DNA from 2 places in the Bacillus sp. Marseille-P3661 genome. Region 2 is predicted to be linked to the other one. Evidence: riboswitches for the same ligand, from Rfam matches in the RefSeq annotation. Region 2 holds a riboswitch; the other holds the start of a gene.
The links. Region 2 has a riboswitch for cyclic di-GMP ahead of C1724_RS02340 (6-carboxytetrahydropterin synthase). Riboswitches for the same ligand answer to the same signal wherever they lie in the genome.

Region 1 (10,479 bases), 1.5 Mb from region 2:
TTATCATGTATTTTACAACAACCATCAACATCATTGATTGGGGCACCCGGTCCACTGCAGCCTGGTCCACACCATCTATAACCTGGAAATATACATAGTCCACGCCTTCTTTTTAGTACGTCCATTTTAAAACACCTCCCTTCTTCCTACTAATTTATATGTATGAAGACTAATATAAGTTTGTATATTTTGTTAACCTAGTCCACATGTAAAAAGGCTTCTATATACTTTACAGGATCCACTATCTCCTTCTTATTCTATAAATTAAATTTCAACTTTCTAAATAATAACTATTCTACCTTCCGCAATGATCAAAAATTCCGGAAAATAATACAACTTATCGCAATATATTTAATTACTTTACTAGTGAAAACGTCCAAGCAAAACAGCACCATGAAAATAAAATGTATTATAATATGCAATTAATGGAGGACAAAAATGGAAAACAATCAACTTTTCTTTGCAAGATTAAGCGGTTCGGAAGAAGTGCCACCAGTTCGTACAAGCGCTGAAGGTCTGGTTAAATTTAAAGTTAGCAAGGATGAACGAAGAATGGCCTATCAATTAACTGTGAATGATCTCGAGAACTTTACACAAGCGCATATTCACATAGGCAGAAGAGGTTTCAATGGTCCCGTTGTAGCCTTCCTATTCGGTCCTGCTAATCCAGATATAAGTGTAAGAAAAGGTACAGTAGATGGAGTTATTACTAAGGATGACCTTGTTGGTCCATTACAAGGAAAACCTCTAAGTGTGTTGTTAGACCTAATGAAAGATGGAAAAACGTATGTAAATGTGCACACAGCACAAAATCCTGACGGAGAAATACGCGGCCAAATACAACGGTATTCTAATTAGAACCTTTAAAGTGGAGAAAATTTATAGATAATAAAAGTAAGGACCCATTTACGGTCCTTACTTCTGTTCTTCTGATCTAAATAATAGTGTCATCAATTAAAAATTCTGATTACTTACCTATAAATTATTCTATGATACTTTTAACCTAGTTCCTTATTACTATAAAAAAACCCAGAGGATTACAATTATTTTCTGTAATTTCAACAAAATTTTAAATTCACTAAATAACTTTCTACATATTTCGACATCCTTTTTCTTAACGATATATTATAGTTATTTTAATTATATATTTTACTATTTTGGGATAAGGAAGGAAATGTTATCCAAATGAAAACAGAACCTTGGTATATTATCAATTCCAAGTATAATTGTGAGCATTACTATGGAATTGATCCTTTGTCTTCGCCAGAGCATGTAACAGTTCTTAATAAACAAGATTTAAAACATAGACAAGACATGTATTCTGATCTCATTAATCTAACAGAATATTTCGTGAAGAAGTTATTCTTCTTCTTGAATGATATTCCCGCCATAGTATTAATTTCAGATGACGAGTGTAATATTTTAAATGTTATTGGCAGTAACGATATAAAGGAACAGATCGGCATCAAAGAAGGTTTTAGTTTTGATGAAAAATATGCTGGTACGAACTCAATTTTTCTTTGCTTACATCATAACCAACCAATACAAGTAAAAGGGACAGACCATTTCCATCACGTATTGTATAACTTCTCATGTTCAAGCTGCAAGTTCATTTTAGGTAATGGTTTAACTGGAACAATAACATTAATGACATCTTTAGAAGAAGCCGCATCTTTTCATTTAGGACTAGTATCTTCTGCTGTTGACTCAATTGAGAGAGAAATAGAATTAAGAAAGAAAAATAAGCAATTAGATTTATTTAATCAGATTCTAATTAATTCCACCAAAAATGGGATTATTATTACGGATCAAGAAGGCTATATCACTGATTTTAATAAAGTGGCAGAAGATTATACTAGCTTAAAGTGCGATGAGGTTATAGGGAAAAAAATTAATAACTTTGAGGGCTTCTCAAAGTACTTTGAAGAAGTACTTACTCAAGGCAAGAAATTCGAGAATATTGAAGTTCATTTTTTTGAAGACAGCAAAATTAATAAGGTTTGCCTTTTTGATGCCTTACCTATTTATGATGAGGATCAAATGATAGGAGCTTTTGGCCAATTTAGAGATATTACAGATCGCTTTGAATTAGAACAGCAAATTATTGCGAACGAAAAACTATCGGTTATAGGGAAATTGAGTGCAGGATTAGCACATGAAATTCGTAATCCTTTAACCCCAATTAGCGGATTTTTACAACTATTAGAGACAAACTTAGCTGATCAAAAAACGAAGGAATATTTTAATATCATACGAACAGAATTAGAGAGAATTAATGAGTTAATCAATAATTTTGTTATGGTATCTAAACCAGAAGCACCTAGTCGTAAACAGATTTATGTTCAAGACTTAATTGTTGAGACTATCCTATTTATGGAAAGTCAAGCAAACTTACATAATATTTCGATCTCATTTTTTGATGATATTAGTGAAAAACTTCCTATTTTTATTGATAAAAATCAAATAAAGCAAGTACTTATTAACTTAATACAAAATTCTATTGAGGAAATGAGCAACGGTGGTGTCATTAAGATCCTACTAAATAAAAGTCAATCTACTAATATGATCGAAATTTCAGTTGTTGATCAAGGAAAAGGAATCGATTCGGAAACGTTGAAAAACCTGTTCACTCCATTTTTTACAACAAAAAATACTGGAACAGGCCTTGGTTTATCTGTTTGTCAAAGAATCATCCAAAATCATAATGGCTTAATAAATGTCGAAACTCAAAAAGACGTAGGAACAACTTTTAAAATAAAGCTACCGATTATTGCACAAAACAAGTAAAGGGATGAGAAAACTTGCCAACAGTCCTAGAGATTTTAATTAAACATCTAAAGAATTGGAATGTCTCGCATATTTTTGGAGTTCCTGGTCGTCCTGTAGTTCCTTTAATAACGGAAATAAACAAGCAAAACTTAACGTTCGTGTTAACCAGACACGAAACAGGTGCAGGTTATGCGGCAAGTGGCTTTGCATTGCAGCGAAATACACTAGGAGTAGCATTTGCTACTTCTGGACCCGGCGGAATCAACTTATTAACCTCGGCTGGACAAGCCATGGCACATAACCTACCTGTACTTTTCCTAACCGGTCAAGTTTCGGCTGCAAATATCGGAAAGTCTTATAGTCAAGATTCATCACAGTTTGGGTCGAATCTTGTTAAGATGTTTGAACCAGTAACCAAGTATAGCGGAAGAGTTGAAAGAGGCGATTCCTTTCAATCCCATCTCCAGCATGCAGTTGAAAAAGCTTTTTCAGGAGTAAAGGGGCCGGTACATTTATCAATTCCTTTAGATGTCTTAGTTGAGGAAATTCCTTCTTTTGAGATTTCCTTTCCATCTATTCCTGCCACCAAGGCGTCAAATATTGATGATGTATTCCAATTAATCACTGCCGCTAAAAATCCGGTATTTATACTTGGAAAAGGAATACGTTCAGCGAATAGCTACGAGGAAATTTATGAACTTGCAACTAGATGGAATGTACCTGTGATTACAACTGGTGGTGGTAAAGGGACTTTTCCTACTAACCACCCACTTTCATTAGGGAGCTATGGATTGGGAGGTTCGGAGCAAGCTGACCTATTTTTACAATCCGGAGTCGATGTAATGATAGTTATTGGTTCTTCATTGACTGATATGTCTTTATCAGGATTTAATTCATCCTTTTATCCAGAAAATGTTATTCATTTTGATTATGATCCGACTTTTGTAGGTAAGTCAATCCCTAGACCAACAACATATGTGCCAGGGGATATTAAAGAAAATTTAATAGCTCTTTTAGAGATGACCATGAAATCTAATAGACCTGTTAATCTAGGTCGACCTATTCCTATCCTACAGGCAGCTGCTGCAATTGACTATGAAGAAGACAAACAGTCTACTCCCTATATTTCATCAGTCACAGCCATTAAGGTCATTAGGAAAAATTTGCCTGATCATACTAAGGTATTTGCTGATGTTGGCAGCCATGCATATTATGCTGTAAAGCATTTTGATGTTTATCAACCTAATACATTTTTCTTTGATGATCGTTTTATTGCAATGGGGAATGGAATCGGATATGCAATTGGCGCTAGTATTGCTAGTGAAGACATCAATACTCCAATTGCTTGTATAACAGGTGATGGCTGTATGCAAATGCACGGAACTGAAATAGCTACTGCCGTAGATCATCGCGCCTCTGTTCTTTTCTTTGTATTTAATAACAGTGGTCTTGACATGGTTGAAACAGGTATGAAACATTGGCAACAGTGTCCTGGCCATGCCATTTATCAAAATACGGTTGATTTTGTATCCTTCGCAAAATCATTCTCTTGTAATGGATATCGCTGTATGAATGAAAGTGATATACAACTTGCAATTGAAAGGGGATTAACTAATAAAGGACCAACCATCATTGAAATAATGGTCGACCCCGAAGAAGTACCCCCAACTTTAAAAAGAGATGCATAATACTGCACGATTCTCGTAAATTCATGATTTTCAGTGATAGGAGGGATATGAATGTCTAAACGTACAAATATAGGTTTAAATAATCTTCGCCATTATTCTGGCGAATTAGGGGTGGAGGCTGTTGAAAAATTAAGAACCAATACCCCATTATTAGCAGATCTTATAACTGAATTTGCATTTGGTGATATTTATTCTATACCTGCATTATCGGAAAGGGAGAAAATTTGTATCACTATCTCCTCTTTAGTTTCACATGGAGAAACAGAAGCACTGCAATTGCATTTACATTCTGCCAAACATATTGGATTATCTAACGAAGAAATTCAAAGCATTATATTACATTGCATTCCCTATACGGGATTTCCAAAAGTAATTAAAGCCATTCAGCTTTTTGAAAAAATAATTCTAAATAATAAAGAAGTTGAAGAGTGATGCATATAAGATTTCGTCACTCTTCCCCTTTCCACTTCATTTATGTTGTGTTACTTCTCCACCTTGATTCAACCACTCATTCTCACCTCAATCGCTATCATTTTAAGTTGTTCTCACATCTATCTTCATATCTCATACAATAAATCATCTGAGACAGAGGTGATTAGTTTTGAAAAGATGGTTAAAGATAGTTATTCTAACTTATCTTTCCCTACTGTTCTTTGGAAGCTTTTTAGCTGTCGGTGCCTTGTGGACGGGAGCTATAGAAAAAGTCTTTCCATACATTTCTGATATAAAAATCTTTTTGTATTATTTCTTTGCCGGATCAATAGGTGCTTCTTTACGTCATCTTTACATGTTTTGTTCTCACTATATTGAAGATGAATTAACCAATTATAGAGAGTGGATTATGTACATTTTTTATCCCATTTTTGCAACAGGAACAGCCATTATTGCAGTGACTTTAATACAAAGTGGCATCCTGTTTATTGAGTTTACCGATTATAAAGATGCACCCTATGCCCAAATAAGTATCGCCTTTTTTGTTGGTTTCGGATTTAACAGATTTTTAAATAAGCTTAATTCTGTTTCGAAAAGCTTATTCAAAACAGATAAAAAAGAATCCACACAATAAAACTCAGCTTTAGTGGAACAAGTTCATGCTTCTCTCCGATAATAAAAATAGCTTGGTCTAAATTTAATTACCATCAAATATTTATATAGAGACTACAAAATAATCTTTTGTAACTAATACTATATGAAAATAGGTGAGACCATGTACAGTGTTCATTTTTTCGAAAACAAAAATCTTTTATTAAGTCAGCTACTTAATCAGGTTCCTTCCGTAAACGAAGATCTTAAGATTAAAGGTCGGAAGGGTAAAGTATCAAGCGTTCACCCTATCGATGAAAAGAGTGTCCATGTACAAATTATTTTAGAAAAAGTTAACAAAAAAGCCCCTGTTATTGATCAATCAAAAAAGAAAAAACGGTAAAGAATTTCCACCCCTGTTATTGTAAAAGATGCTAGTTAAAGAGCCATGCAGTTTATTCTTAATTTTGAAAACATATTAATTAAAAAGAATGCACATGTTAGATATATCTTCTATGTGCATTCTTTTGTTGTAAACAAAAATGTTTTTACTATCACTATAGGCAAAAGCGCATTTTCATGTAAAATAATAATTATACAATAAAGTATCGGGGGTTTTGCTAGGTTTGAAGATATTAATTGCAGAAGACGAGATTAGACTTAGTAACTTATTAAGGCTTTATTTAGAACGGGAATCATATATTGTTGATATTGTTGCCAATGGAAACGATGGATTAGAAAAGTCACTACAAGAGAATTATGACTTAATCATACTAGATGTATTTATGCCTGGTAAAGATGGGTTTACCGTTCTAGAAGAAATAAGGAAAGTAAAAAATACCCCTGTTATTTTGTTGACGGCACAAAGCGGGGAGAGCGATCACAAACGTGGGTTCAGTTTAGGAGCAAATGCTTTTATATCTAAGCCATTCAGTCCAAGTACAGTTGTTACGGAAGTCAATCAAATACTAAATAATAGGCAAGAGAGCAACTGAATAAACTGGTTGCTCTTTTTTAAATTTACAATACGGAATCATTAATCTGTGCAATAATCGTACCTCTGGGTAATTGAGAGCATAAATTCCCTATTGTTGAATACCTCTCCTCGTTAGAATATAAATAAAATCCATCTCCATCATGGAATAAAGTTATAAACGTGTTTTCCACCCCTGTAAAAAAGCATGGTATGGAACGTTCCTTTACTCTCCCCCATTCTTTTACCCTTGCTAACTGAAATAATAAATTGTCAGAATATGAAATAGCGTAAAACTCATTCTGAGCAGGTAGCCAGTAGGTTTCTTCGATCGTAAGTAATAATGAGCGTGGTTCCATGATCGTTACCGTAAAACATGGTGGATGATATTTATGTTTTTGAAATAGGGTATAATATGTCCTTTGTTCCTGAAGAAAATTTAATTCATAATCTATACTATTTTTTTTAAATAAAGTGATAAAGTCTTCAGTATTATCATCATATGATACGAAGGTAACATATATAGGATATCTGTTTTGAAATAATAAGAAATCTTGTAAAAACCTACGGTTCCTATCTACATAATTGTCTTCTTCAGAGCACTCATTTATAAAATATATGGATTGTGTATTCCCTTCGATTTTTATATAATGACCGATATTATCTAAAAATGTATCAGTAAGTTTTTCTTCCTGAATCCATATTTCTGCCATCTGTTCTCCAATCAATATTTTAAAGTTTTAAGAAATATATTTATTGATGTGATGCTGAAATTTCCTGGATTTTACGTTCTACAAGTGGATAAAAATTATTTTTAGCGCTAGTCGTTGTATTTCCTCCAAAAAAGTTTGTGCCTGGACAGGTTTTGACATTATATTCAGGCCCTTTATCTAACACTCTTTCCCCCGTTTTCAAACTCCACCAATGATGGTAAGTGATGCTATCAATAGAAGGAGTTAACCCAAATTTCATGCTTAACAAAGCAGTGATATAAACGATCGTTTCTTTTTGTTCTGCTGTCATGACATCATGTCCCCTATCAAAGTTTCCAACATTTTCAATGGTTAATCCTACTGAATTGGCCTTCCATCCTATTGATCCTTCAGGAGTTACATTAAACGGTCGAGATACGGCTATTTTACCATCTGGAAAAGTTGTGATATTTTGCGCAATTGTCTTCCACCCCTTTTCTCTAATATGATAGTTCTCCATTCCCTTCAGCATAGAAAAATGATTATAACCGTTAAAATGTTTATATGATGGTGCCCATGTATGATGATGTTGGATTAGTGTTATTTTACGACTAAATTTATGATGTTGTAGCCAATTCTTAAATTCATCCCTCGTCATCAGAATATGCTTTCCTTGCATCGTCATTTTTTTAGGATTAATCTTTATTATTTGCCCGAGATGTAATTCATCAGAGGACAATCCATTTGTTGTTTTTATGATCTCGACTGTAGAATTATGTGCCCTAGCAATCGTCTGTAGTGTATCTCCAGCAACCACCTCGTACAACACCGGAACCCACAATCTCTGACCAACAAATAATACGTTCTCTTGTAAACCATTTGTTGCTTTTATTTCTTCTACGGAGGTTTCATACTTCATTGCGATTTCCTCTAAAGAATCTCCCGATTGCACTACGTAAATATTAGTTGGTTTAATTTGTACCGCGTATGCAGGAAATTCATTAATCAACACAACGAAAATAATACAAAGTAAAAGTACTGAATTTTTCTTCAATTTTTTAGCCCTTTCATATTTTGAATTTGATCACTAATTTCTTCATAAACGACAGTAATAGTTTGGAAAAGATAGTAATGAATTTATTCTTATTTTTGATTGGTAATTACTTGGAAACCCTAACTAATGAATAAATCGAAACAACAATTTACTTAGTTCTATACTTATTGAAAACAAACTCTTCCATTTATTTGGATAAAGATTTCCTGCAATAGCAATAATTTCAGATTGCTGAAGATGAAAAAAGTTAGTATATTTAATCTCGCAAACATGTTGAAAAGCATGGACGCAAAGCTATAGGGACTAAGGTGTAAAGCACTATGTCAGCCAGTTGCCACTTTTATTATATAAAAGTGGAGATTCAAAAATAAAAGAATCTCATTTGAAGGGAAGAGGAATATGCAACCAATCATGTCAAGAACAGAAAAATTCTCAAAACCAACAAAAAAGAGCAGCCTAAAGAAAAAGGTTGTAACTATTGTAGTGGCAGGTACGATTACCTTAGGAGCAGGTGTTACATTTGGTGCTTCACCATTATTGGATAATGTAAAATCATTTATAGCTGATACATTAGGTTTAGAAAAAAATGAACTTTCAACTAGTGCGAATACTACGCATGCTTCTGAAGTTACAGATTTTGATACATTTTTAATTGCTCTAAAAAATAGAATTACTTCTGAGCTTGGTAATCATAATGAAACTAAAAAAACAGAAGTAGATACAGCTATCACTCAATATAATGCTACATTACAATCTGAAGCTGATGCTCAGGCAACAACTGATATCACTGCAGGAAAAGCACAACTAGACACATTAGCTGCAACAGAAATTCAAGAAGCTAAGGACGCACTTGACTCTAAGTATCTAGAAATTTTCCCATCTACTACTCAACAATAATCTTAACGATATTGGGATAGATATGCTTTTACTTGGGTAAAAACCCAATTAATATAAAACAATAAGGCGCTATGGATGTCCTGACACCATAGTGCCTTATTTTGTGCTATAAAAAGTTTTCATAACAACTCTAAATGTCTCTATTTTTTCAAATTGATTTCCAATTTCTATTAATATCCCCTTCTAGCTGTGGCAATACTATGTGGGAACTGACACAGACATTATAATCGTTTACGGACGTTTTAGGGGGACGAAACTTTGGATCAAACATGGGTTTCATTAATTCCATTTTTAATTGTGATAATAATGGCAATTTGGTTAAAAGACATCTTACCTGGTCTTGTAGTTGGACTTCTTGTTGGATCTATTATTGTTACAGCGAACATAATAACTGGTACACAACAGTCGATTTCTTACATAGTAACAACCTTATCCGATGAAACGAATATTAAAATAGTAAGTTTTCTTTATGTATTCGGCGGTTTAGTAGGGATGATGAATATCGCTGGAGGTATTAAAGGATTTTCAGAATGGATTGGCACGAAAATTAAGTCTGAGCGCGGGATCCTTGGACTTATTTGGTTTACATTACCTTTTACGTTCATGATGCCAATGTTTAGGATTATGATGATAGGACCGATTGTTAAAACACTAATAAAAAAAATGAACCTATCTAAGGAAAAAGTCGGGATGACCATGGACATCTCAACAGAATCAGTGATAGTACTATTACCTGTAGCTACAGCGTTTGTTGGGTTTATGGTTTCTTTAGTCGAAGGTGGAATTCGGGGACTAAATTTAGATATGTCACCGTATGAAGTATTTTTACTAAGCATCTTGTTTAACTTTTATGCGATTGTCATGTTAATCATCGGGATTGTACAGACGCTTTGGCCTTCTAAGAAGAAATCTAATCAGAGCAGAAAAAAAGCAGACCATAATGAAGATGAAGAACATGAATTTCACCGTGCTGGAATCAAAAAAGAATTGTCAATGGTAAAAGCACAGCCTTGGAATTTGATTATTCCTGTATTTTTGCTCCTAGGTCTATCCTTGTATTTATTATGGCAGGATGGCAAAGAAAAAGGAGCACAAACAGTACTTGAAGCCTTTTCGATGGCTGATGCTACATTTGTTATGCTATTAGCTGTCTTTATTACGCTAATCTTCACGTTTATTTTTTATATCTTACGCAAACAGCCATTAAACGAAATTATGTACCATTTTTACGATGGTGGTAATCAGATGATGCAAGCCATATCGCTACTGATACTAATCTGGTCACTAACACTTGCTGCAGAGGATCTTGGTTTTTCAAACTTTGTCAGCTCTTCATTAGGATCGTTTTTACCTGCTTTCATGACCCCTGCAACGATTTTTATT
Region 2 (10,479 bases):
CCAGCCATTACTCCCCGGCTGAATATTCCGTCCTTTTGCAATTACAAATTTACTTCGTTCCGTTGCTGTAGTTGCCTTTATGATCTCGCTATGATCGATTCCATAATTAATTTGAAGATTATTTAGCTCTTCAATTATATCTTTATATTCTAGTGTATTAATAATTTCTTTTAACTCTTCGACTGTTAGTTCGATATGGTCGGATGGCTCTACGTCTTTTAATTTTCGAGTAACTTCGTAACCAGGCACAACCTCTAGTACAGCTGCTAAACCATTATTTTCAATGGTAACCTTCCACTTCGTTTCCTTCTTTGAAGGCTCATCTAATTGAATTTCCACCTGTTCCTTCTCGGTAATGACAGTAGAAGTCTCTTTGACTAGTTTGTTATTTTTATAAAGTTTTACACCATTGGAAATTCTGACAATAGGAAAATGATCAAGTGAATCTTTTACAAAGAGTTGATTATCTTTGATCCACACTTTTCCTGCCAACTCGGTTTCCTTTATATTCTGATCTGTTTTTGAATGACCTTCTACATGTTCTTTTATTTCTATAGGTTCATCAAATGAAAAAAAGTCCATTTCCTCAAGTAGCATCGGTGTCTTGTTTTCATCATTTTCATGCAAAGTTAATGGGTAATCGTGCTCTTCAATGGTTTTAACTAAAGAAAGTTTTACGATGGCTTCCTTTCTGCCAATTCCTATAAAGCCACTTGTTGCCTGTTGAATAACCTCTATATCAACTTCTCTTGCTGTAGTTTCCAATAAGTTTAATCCTAATTGTATCGCTTCTTCTACACTTTTCCCCTTAGAGATTATATTTTGCATGATGATTCCCTCCTATGGATGAAGTACCGGGGAATTATAACTGATAATCTTCGTCTTATCTTGATTAACTTTTAATAAAACCATTGTTATATCATCTTTTTGTGGCGCATATTCTGTAAATTGTTCGATCGAATTCGTTATAGACTCTTCAATTTCTTTCACATCTAAAGAATAGTTCTTCCGAAGGATATCTCTTAAACGGTCAATACGATACATTTCTCCAACAGTATTTTGCGCTTCAGTTATGCCGTCTGTATAAAAAAATACTAAATCTTTTTCATCTAATTTGATTGAGTTTTCTTGATAGGAGGATTGCGGTAACCCACCTATCATGATTCCTTTTATTTTTGGAAGCTCTATAAGTTTCTCATGTGAGTGTACTACTAAAGGTAAATTATGTCCTGCACTCGCATAGGTAAGAATACTTTCTTCTGGATCCCAATCTGCACACAGAACTGTGACGAAAGAACCAAGTGTACGAAGATCTGAATACATTGCTCTATTCATAGCTTCTAATGTTTCACCCGGTCCTTTTGTACTTTCCGATGCACTGCGGAAAGCACCCCTCGTTAAAATCATTAACATTGCAGCTGGAATCCCTTTTCCCATTACATCACCGATAACAATGCGCAGCTTACCGTTCGGAAGAAGATAGAAATCATAGTAATCACCACCGATTAATCGTGCAGGTATCGAAATCCCACTAACCTCACTGTGTTCTATTGTTGGCTGATTACCATTCAACAGTTTCATCTGAATATTACGAGCTAATTTAATTTCTCGTTCCAATGTTTTATTCATCTCTCCATTTGGTTGGTTATTTACTAAAGATAATTCTTGTCTAAACAATCTATTCACCCACCTTTTGGATCGATTCCATAATTTGAAAAACACCAATTGTTTCAAATAACATTTCTATTTCCGGAGTGATTCCGTCCAATTCTACTCCAAACTGTTTTGCGTTCGCCTCATGTACTAAGTTAATAATGGCACCAATTCCAGTCGAATCAATAAATTCTAATTTTGAAAAATTTACGATTACCTTTTTTATGCCATCTTCAATCGATTGGACTTCCGAAATAAAAGTTTCCATCGTTGAGTAATCAAGTACCCCGCTGATAAACAGGGTACAGACTCCTTTATCTAATTCTTTTGTGATTTTGACAATATCAGAATTCATCACGTTTCCTCTTTTCTGACTTTCTAGATTACTTCAAAATAAATTGTTCCATATTCTTAAGTAACTTCTTCGAAATCTTTGATAAAGATTCTGACTGGCCCTGTAAAGATTTAAGTAGATCAGCTAAGGTAATGGTCATGTCGGTTGTAATCTTTGAACGATCTTTAGACAATTGACGCATATTGTCAATTCGACTGAGTACTTCTTGTGCCTTATTGTTATCAATGGGTTTTAACGTATCCTCCACTTGATTTAGAAATTCTTCTATTTCGGCTAAAGATTCTCTTGATGCAATCGTTGTCTCCATCGACATCGTGTATACTTTTTCAACAGAATTGTCTGCAGAAGACTCTAGCATGTAAGCAAGTCGCTCTGTTTCATTTGCTTGATCACGAGTTTCACCAATTACTCTGTTTAATGTCTCTGTCATTTTGTTTGCTGTTTTAGATAAATCACTTAACTCTCCACCATCGTTAATATAGCTTAGTGATGTAAAATCTCCTTTTTCAAGGGCCTTTATTTGATCTATTATTTTTGCTATATTCGCATAAATTTTGCTAAAGAAACGAGTAGTTATCATAAATAAAGCAACTAACGATGCAAAACTAAACACAAGTACGATTAGAGAAATGTTATACAATGGCGTGCTCATTTTTTTATAATCTAAAGCTATATAAATAACGTAATCTTCATTTAATGGAAGAAATACTTTATGAAATTCCCCTTCATTTGTAGTATCAAGATAAGAATACTCTGTCGGATTAGTAGCCATATCTATAAGTATTTCATTATCTTTATCATTTACTAATTCATAGGCCCCGTTGACCACTTTCTTTAATGGTGGATACAATTTCTCTGCTAATGATGGATCAGCATATACCCTAGGATCTAGTACAGCAATTTCCTTTGCATATTCATTTTCATCCAATACTTTACTTATCCAAGACTCTGGTCCAACTTTTTCGATAAAGTTATGAATCTCACTAGCTTCAATAAACGGGCTGATCAGAAAATCTGTTCCTGGTATATGATAATATGCATATTTGAAATAGGCTGGTTCATCCCCATGCGATCCTGACTGTGCTGTATATAAAATACCTATATTATCCCCAACATAACTTGAATTGGCAGCTACTTCACCAGAAATTCTTTTACCGTTAATTTGATCCACCATTGCTTGATATGCTTCAGGACTAATCTGTTTAAAACTAAAGCCAATTTCCGCTGGGTCTGTTGACTGAATTCCAACCACGTCATTTTCTTGGTGCGCAAATAGCGTAAGGCCACCTAAGCCTACTTGATCAACTATATTTATTAATTCTAGTTGAGTTATTTCAGTTACTGGTTTACCTAAGCCAACAATATGTTCCCCTGCTCTTATTGCCATCGATTCTAATTTTAGATCAATTTGATGTTCGATTTCGGCTGCAGCCAGCTCGGTTTCATTAATTCCTTGTTTAATTGATTCTGAGATCATGCCGGCTTCACTATTAATATTTCTATCAATCTGGTTTGAGATCAAATAGATTTGGATAATGCCAGATACGAGTACAATAGCTATTAATGTAAGGAGCATCTGAATATTAAACTGTCTGCGAAGTGTTTTATTTTTCATGATGTTGGTAACCTACCTTATTATTCGTTTGTTCTATAAATACTTTCCTTAGACTCAGCTTGTCTACCTTACTTTGTATACTTGGAAGTTCAGGAATTGTTTGAATTTGATCGGGTACCTTATAACTTGCAATTCGTTTGGCACAATACGAATAAACTTCTTGGACATTCAAAATACCGTTTGGCACTATAAAGGCAACAACTTGTTCACCAAACACAGGGTGTGGAGCACCGATAACTGCAACCTGCTTTACTTTATCATGAGTAGAAATAACCTTTTCGACTTCACTAGGTACAACTTGTTGACCACCTTTTTTGATTAAGTCTTTTTTTCGACCGATGATTTTGATCGTACCATTATCGCTGACTTCCACTAAGTCACCTGTATAAAACCATTGCTCATCATCAAGGATCTCCCTCGTTAATTCTGGCTGCCTATAATAGCCTCTAAACATAACAGGGGTTTTAACTGCTAGCTCTTTCATTCCTTGTTCTTCACGAAATTTCGTGCTAACACCATTTACAATCCTCCATTCTAGAGATTCTCGAAGGTTACAAGTTAGCACACCTCCAACTTCACTTAAGCCATACACGCCTACAAACATACATTCCTTCATCAATTCAAAGTGATCAATATAGCCTTCGTTAATCATTTCACCTGAAAGCGTACATACCTCAATGTTTCTAAAAACTTCTGAATCAATGTGTTTGCCAAAACTATACAATGCTTTAAAGATCGATGGCGTACTATCGATTGTATTTGACGTAGTATGCTCGATTAACTTAACCATTTTTGGAATATCAAATTGTTCAGGAAAAGCAATTCTTGCACCTGTTTTTAGGGCAGCAATAAAAGCTCCAATTCCTATTAATGATGTTGGCGGTGGATTTAAAAACAAGCTATCTTTCTCAGATAATCCCTTAATTTCGATATAAGTATTCGCAAAGTTTTCAACTTCTGTACAGTGTGAAACTAATCCTTTAGGTAAACCTGTGCTTCCTGTCGTGAAAAACATGATTTCTACATCTTCCGTTTCATTCGGTCGGGCAACTCCAGTAGTTTGATAATATTCCCAACATTTTTCTTCTTCATCTAAATAAAAAACTGTTGTCTCCTTATTCATTGAATGTGACCACTCATAGATCATTTTAGAAAAAAAACCATCTTGATAATCAGGGCTCGTAATAACCGCATGCGGATCAACAAATGACAAAACGGATAAAAAATCATCTTTTCGATACTGCATACTTAATGGGATCACGATCCCGCCAAGCTTGTTCACTGCCAAAACTGTTGAAAAATACGTAAACAAATTTGGCATAAGGACTACAATTCTTTTATTTTCAATATCTAACTGTTTATTTATAAATGAGATGATCTTTTCAGTATGATTAGCGATATCTCCACCGGTATAATCTCCTGAAAATGTACTTAAAGTTAATTTGTCATGATAGGAGGGATTTAAAAACTTATTAAATAGACTATTCATATTCAATTCCTTTCGTAAGAGAGTCATAGAGTTTACCAACCGTTGATAAATCATCCAATCCGATTAGTTTTTCTAAACCAGTTCCCACTTTCTCCGAAATCTCAATCAACAAATTAACCATTTGTAAAGAATCAATTCCTAAATGATCCCTGAAAGAAGAGTCCTCTTTAATTAATTCGATTGGAACATGACTAGTATCAGAGATTATCTGTCTAAAATGTTCAAATGTCATTTTATCCTCCTGTTATTTACTAAACCATTGTGCAGAAAACTCACGAATTTCTTCAAGCTTTCCATTACAACAATGTGTTTCGTTCTCATATTCAATCAATTTTTTACCATAAGGCAATTTATTATATAGTTGATAAATATCATCATTTTTAACCATAACATCGTTATTTCCATGAAATAGCAGAGTAGGTTTACTAGTTATTAGTTCATCGATAGTAGGAACAATATTTGGACCATGCTCTAAGATTGACTTCAATCGTTCTGCGAAATAATTTGGTAGTACGATAGGATCATTGCTAACTGGTGGACTAACAGCCACTGCCTTTCTTACATCTGGATGTTGACTAGCCTTAATTGCCCAGCTAGCGCCAGAGCTTGTACCAAATAAAAAGATAGGGTTTTGGGGTAATCTTTGTTGAGTAAATGCTATTATGCTATCAATAAATAAATTCCACCTGTCCGTCGAGGCCTTTAATCCATTTAAAGTAAATGTTTCTCCTTGTCCAGGACCATCAAAACTTACAGTAGCAAAGCCTAAATTAAGAAAATGTTTTTCATACGTAAATAATTCCTCTTTACTCGAATCAATAGGGTTAATGATGATGATACTTCCTTTTGAGTTTCTTGGTATCCGTACTCTTCCAGCACACTCGCGGCCACCAATATGGATACTTTCTTTATGACAGGATATCTTAGATATTTTGTCAGCCTTTGCAAACATCCGAAGGGATTGCTTATACCAGTTTAGTTTTTCCTCAAACCGTTCAGGAAAAATCCATTGAACTAGGTTATAATACAATCCGGAAAACTGATATTGAAGTTCCGCTTTTTCAGTTAATCCCTTTTCTTCATAATTAATAGCATTCATTTTATGTTCTTCAGCAACACTGCTAAAATAATTGATCCAATCATTTAGATCTTCAATAGCGTATTTTGCTTGACAAGCAACTTGTTGATCTACTCCGTGTGCAATCCATCTATCCCAAAAACCTTCAATGAGCCGAGCTGTTACTAATGTCTTTTGAATTGTACTTTTTGGATTAGACTCTATCATTATCATTTCTTTCATCACCTGCTCTATCTAGTATTAAAATTAACGTCGACCCATTTGATGAGGTTTCTAACACGACCTGATTGACAATTTTCATCATCAATGTAAACCCCTGTCCTAATGACTCTTTTGTAGAAAAGCCTGCCATAAGTGTAGTCTTTGGCAGGAGTTTAAGCGAAAAGCCTGGTCCCTTATCCTCAACTATTACCCGAAAAACGTCTTGATCCTTATAAATGAACATCTTTCCATGTTCAGCATGCTTTAAAATATTCGTTACCGCTTCTGAAACAATTAAGTTATAACTCATCATCTTGGAAACTTTTAATCCTGCTACTTCAAATGCACTTTTTGCTAGATTTCTAGCTTTAGGAATATCTGCTCTTTCTTGAATCAAGGTCTCACAAAGAAGTTCACCTTGCATATAGTGTTCAACCTTATCCTTCTCAATTAATAAGAATCCACCTTGTGTCGCGGCATAGATTACATCTCTATAGACTTCCCATACCTTTTTCGACTCATCTATTTCATTTCTATTAAGTATAGTTTCTGAATGAACCTCACTTAACACTCGGGATAGTGCATCATTATGCAATTTTGATAAATTTAATCCCTTCATTTCTTCTTCAATTAGAGCATTGCTTTGTAACCATTCCACCGCTAGGCTTGCTACATGGAACAAATTTCGGGTTGTTTCATCCATAATATCTTCGAAAGAAGTTATCGTAAAAGCTTGGTAAAACAATGCGTTTCTTTGTTCGCTGTTTAACTCAGACACCTCTGCCATACGATAAACTATCCAGCCTATTAGTGCTCTTTTTTGCACTTCTTTAAAGGAATTAAGTTCAGCGAGTTGCGGAAGAGTAATGGCTGGGATTAATTCATCGTTTTTATTTGGTTCTTCAAAAAACTTTGAGAACAATCGTTTCATGTCTTTCTCCCAAACCCTTTCTTTTTATAGAATGCCGGCAGGAGGCATTATCGTGATTTCATCAACAACAGATTGTTTGGGTTGGCACAATAGAAATAATATATGTTCTGCAATCGATTGAACCGGAATCATATTTGAGACATCTGGCTTAGGTTCAATTTCATTCCAAAACGAACTATTCACAGCGCCTGGTAAGACTGATGTAATCCGAATTCCTTCCCTTCTTAATTCAGCTTGTAAAACTTTTGTCAAACCACGTACCCCGAACTTAGAAGCTGTGTAGCCACCATTCCCTGCTAATGCTACTGTTCCAGCAATTGATACCAGATTTAAGATTTGACCGCATTGATGCTCTCGCATATGTCTTCCAAAATATTTACAAGTTAAATAGGTACCGCGTAAGTTTACTGCAATCATATTGTCAAAATCTTTTGTTTCAGAATCTAGCACACTATCAAAAACACCGAAGCCTGCTGCATTAATGAGAACATCTACACGACCAAAATGGTCAACACTACGATCTAGGAATTGTTTTACTGACTCTTCATCGCTTACATCAACACGAAGGACTAAAGCATCTTCACTTGGAAAAGCTTTCTCTAAGTCTTCAATATTTCTAGATCCTAGAACCAACTTTGCGCCATAGTTATACAAAAGCTCAGCAGTTGCTCTTCCGATTCCGCGACTTGCTCCTGTAATAACAACCACTTGATCTTTCAATTGCGTCATATCTATCATCATTATTAGTTCACATCCGATCCATAATATTCAAAATAATTTTTGTCCGTTTCCCACAATCCAATCTTATGAAGTTTAGGTAAATGGGGAGCCAACATTTCATAAATCACCTTTGCAACAACCTCTGAAGTAGGATTTAGATCTCTAAATTCGTCAGTATCCAAGTTTAAGTGTTTATGGTCAAATTTATTAAGTACAACTGTTTCAACCACTTCATCTAAATGAGATAAGTCAATGAGCATTCCTGTAATTGGATCTAACACACCACTAATGCAAACCTCAAGATAGTAGTTATGTCCATGACCATTTGGATTGTTGCACTTTCCAAATAATTTAATATTTTCCTCAACTGAAAGCTGATCACTGTGTAGACGATGTGCTGCACTGAAGTGGAATTTTCTAGTCAAGCTAACCATAGTTTCATCTCCCTTTTCTGAATACAAATAAGGATTTTCATGTAACCGCAGTTTATGCAATTCACAGTGCTCTAATTGGGGAGCAATAGCATTCCATAAATAAGTGATAATGTTTTCTGTAGTTGGAATATTCCTTTTGAAATACGGATGTTCTTTATTTAGAAACTTTCCATCGAGTTCTCTTTCAACTAGACCACCGACCAAATTTTTAATGTCAACGGTGTTAACAACTATTCCAGTTCTTGAATTCAACTTACCTTTTACAGTGACCTCCAATTTATAATCATGACCGTGACCACTAGCATTACTACACAAACCGAAAACCTCTTTATTTTTTTCTTCAGACCATTCGGTAATTCGGTAACTATGCATCGCTGAAAAGTCAATTCTTCGTGATAAATAGAGCATTGTATGTCATCTCCCCAGAGTGTTATCGACTCATGATCTTCTTTCAAACTGATTGGCCTAGAACGCCTATTCAGTTAAAGTTCTTTATATTCAGTATTTTTAGAAAAGTAAAAAGTCCACCAAAAAGTTGGTGGACTTGAATAGTTGGGATATCACTTTATGCAATATTTCAACAGATACAAATCGAACCCTTTTCGGTAACCTGGCTATCATAGTCACATAGACCTTAGATCCAATGGCTTTGCGTCCCCATTTTTCAATGAGTTTGCTATTATCGTAGGTAACAGTTGTACGTATTCATTTATTAGTGCTTTTTAATTAATTCATCGACAAATGACTACTGCGTCAATTAGTGAATATTGACCATTTTTCCTAAAAAGTAAATATAACATTATTACTATACATATAGTTTTAACATGAAATAATAGAAAGGTGAAGTGGTTTTTTGTATTTTGTTGTCGTTTTTCGTCGAACAACAAGACCTTAGTAGACTTTCTATCGACCTAGACAATATACACTACACTGTCTCCTCGTTAACTTTGTATCTTTATTTTATTTCTAATACCAAGTGTTTGTATATCACCAGTAGTTCTTATTTTCTATTTGTTAGTTGTAAGAATGATTCTCCCAGTAGGAATTACTTCCTACTAGGATTTAAAGTCTATTTATATATTTTATACTCAGTATGTTCAGCTTGTTTTGCATCATATAAAGCCATATCAGCAAATTTTACCAGTTGCCTTTTGTCATTTGAATGGTCTGGATATAAAGAAATTCCAATACCTGCCCCTAAATTAATTTTTACATGATTAAAATCTATTGCTTCTTCAAATGCCTTTATGATTCTTCTCGCAATATCTTCAGCAGTTTCTACCGAAGTCAGTTCAGGTAAAATAATACCCATTTCGTCCCCACCTAACCGGGCGACAGTATCTGTTTTTCGTACGCATTTTTGCAGTCGCCTTGCCATTTCTTTAATAACAGCATCCCCTGCATCATGTCCATACGTATCATTTATTTGCTTAAACTTTCGCCCATCCAGCATCATGACAGCAACCTTTTGCCCCGAACGATTTGCATGGTGAATCGCCATTTCTAATCTATCATCGAAGGTACGACGATTTGGTAAACCTGATAGGAAATCATAGAATGCAGCCTTCTCTAATTCATCCCTAAGTTTTTTCCTCTCTGTAATATCACGAGCAATCGTAACTAATTGTTTAACCTCTCCATCTTCAATGACAGGGGTTGTGTTTGCTTCCATCCAGATCATCTGACCATTCCTATGCCAAACCCTGAATTCAACCGGGCATGGTTCTCCACCAGCTAAAAGGCGTCTAAATTCTCTTTCTAAAAGGGATAGGTCTTCTGGATGTACATGTGTTAAAAAGGGAGTTCCAATACAGTCTTCCGTTGGATAACCAAGTATTTTTTCGTTAGATGGAGAAACAAATTCAATAATTCCATTTGGATTGATTATGTTGATAATGTCAAATGCATTGTCAGTAATGAGTCTATATTTTTCTTGGCTCTTGATAAGTTCTCTTTCTGCTCTTTTATGTTCAGTAACATTTTTGTAAAAAGCAGTTGCTCCG

Region 1: linked by a shared signal. The riboswitch ahead of C1724_RS09285 (hypothetical protein) and the one ahead of C1724_RS02340 (6-carboxytetrahydropterin synthase) in region 2 are both predicted to bind cyclic di-GMP.

What each region holds. Positions count from the first base shown of each region.
Region 1 is NZ_LT965953.1:1,996,264-2,006,742, forward strand. Features, by position in the region: gene C1724_RS09235 (phospholipase) at 1-125, opposite strand, end outside; gene C1724_RS09240 (CHRD domain-containing protein) at 439-858, shown strand; gene C1724_RS09245 (ATP-binding protein) at 1,186-2,787, shown strand; gene C1724_RS09250 (thiamine pyrophosphate-binding protein) at 2,802-4,457, shown strand; gene C1724_RS09255 (carboxymuconolactone decarboxylase family protein) at 4,509-4,889, shown strand; gene C1724_RS09260 (hypothetical protein) at 5,059-5,523, shown strand; gene C1724_RS09265 (hypothetical protein) at 5,665-5,883, shown strand; gene C1724_RS09270 (response regulator transcription factor) at 6,107-6,475, shown strand; gene C1724_RS09275 (hypothetical protein) at 6,501-7,166, opposite strand; gene C1724_RS09280 (LysM peptidoglycan-binding domain-containing protein) at 7,207-8,199, opposite strand; cyclic di-GMP riboswitch class I at 8,453-8,538, shown strand; gene C1724_RS09285 (hypothetical protein) at 8,599-9,096, shown strand; gene C1724_RS09290 (Na+/H+ antiporter NhaC family protein) at 9,355-10,479, shown strand, end outside.
Region 2 is NZ_LT965953.1:522,304-532,782, reverse strand. Features, by position in the region: gene C1724_RS02385 (FapA family protein) at 1-828, opposite strand, end outside; gene C1724_RS02380 (PP2C family protein-serine/threonine phosphatase) at 841-1,629, opposite strand; gene C1724_RS02375 (STAS domain-containing protein) at 1,679-2,008, opposite strand; gene C1724_RS02370 (methyl-accepting chemotaxis protein) at 2,037-3,623, opposite strand; gene C1724_RS02365 (class I adenylate-forming enzyme family protein) at 3,613-5,112, opposite strand; gene C1724_RS02360 (acyl carrier protein) at 5,105-5,344, opposite strand; gene C1724_RS02355 (alpha/beta hydrolase) at 5,357-6,403, opposite strand; gene C1724_RS02350 (ATP-binding protein) at 6,384-7,322, opposite strand; gene C1724_RS02345 (SDR family oxidoreductase) at 7,347-8,063, opposite strand; gene C1724_RS02340 (6-carboxytetrahydropterin synthase) at 8,066-8,884, opposite strand; cyclic di-GMP riboswitch class I at 9,078-9,164, opposite strand; gene C1724_RS02335 (PAS domain S-box protein) at 9,546-10,479, opposite strand, start outside.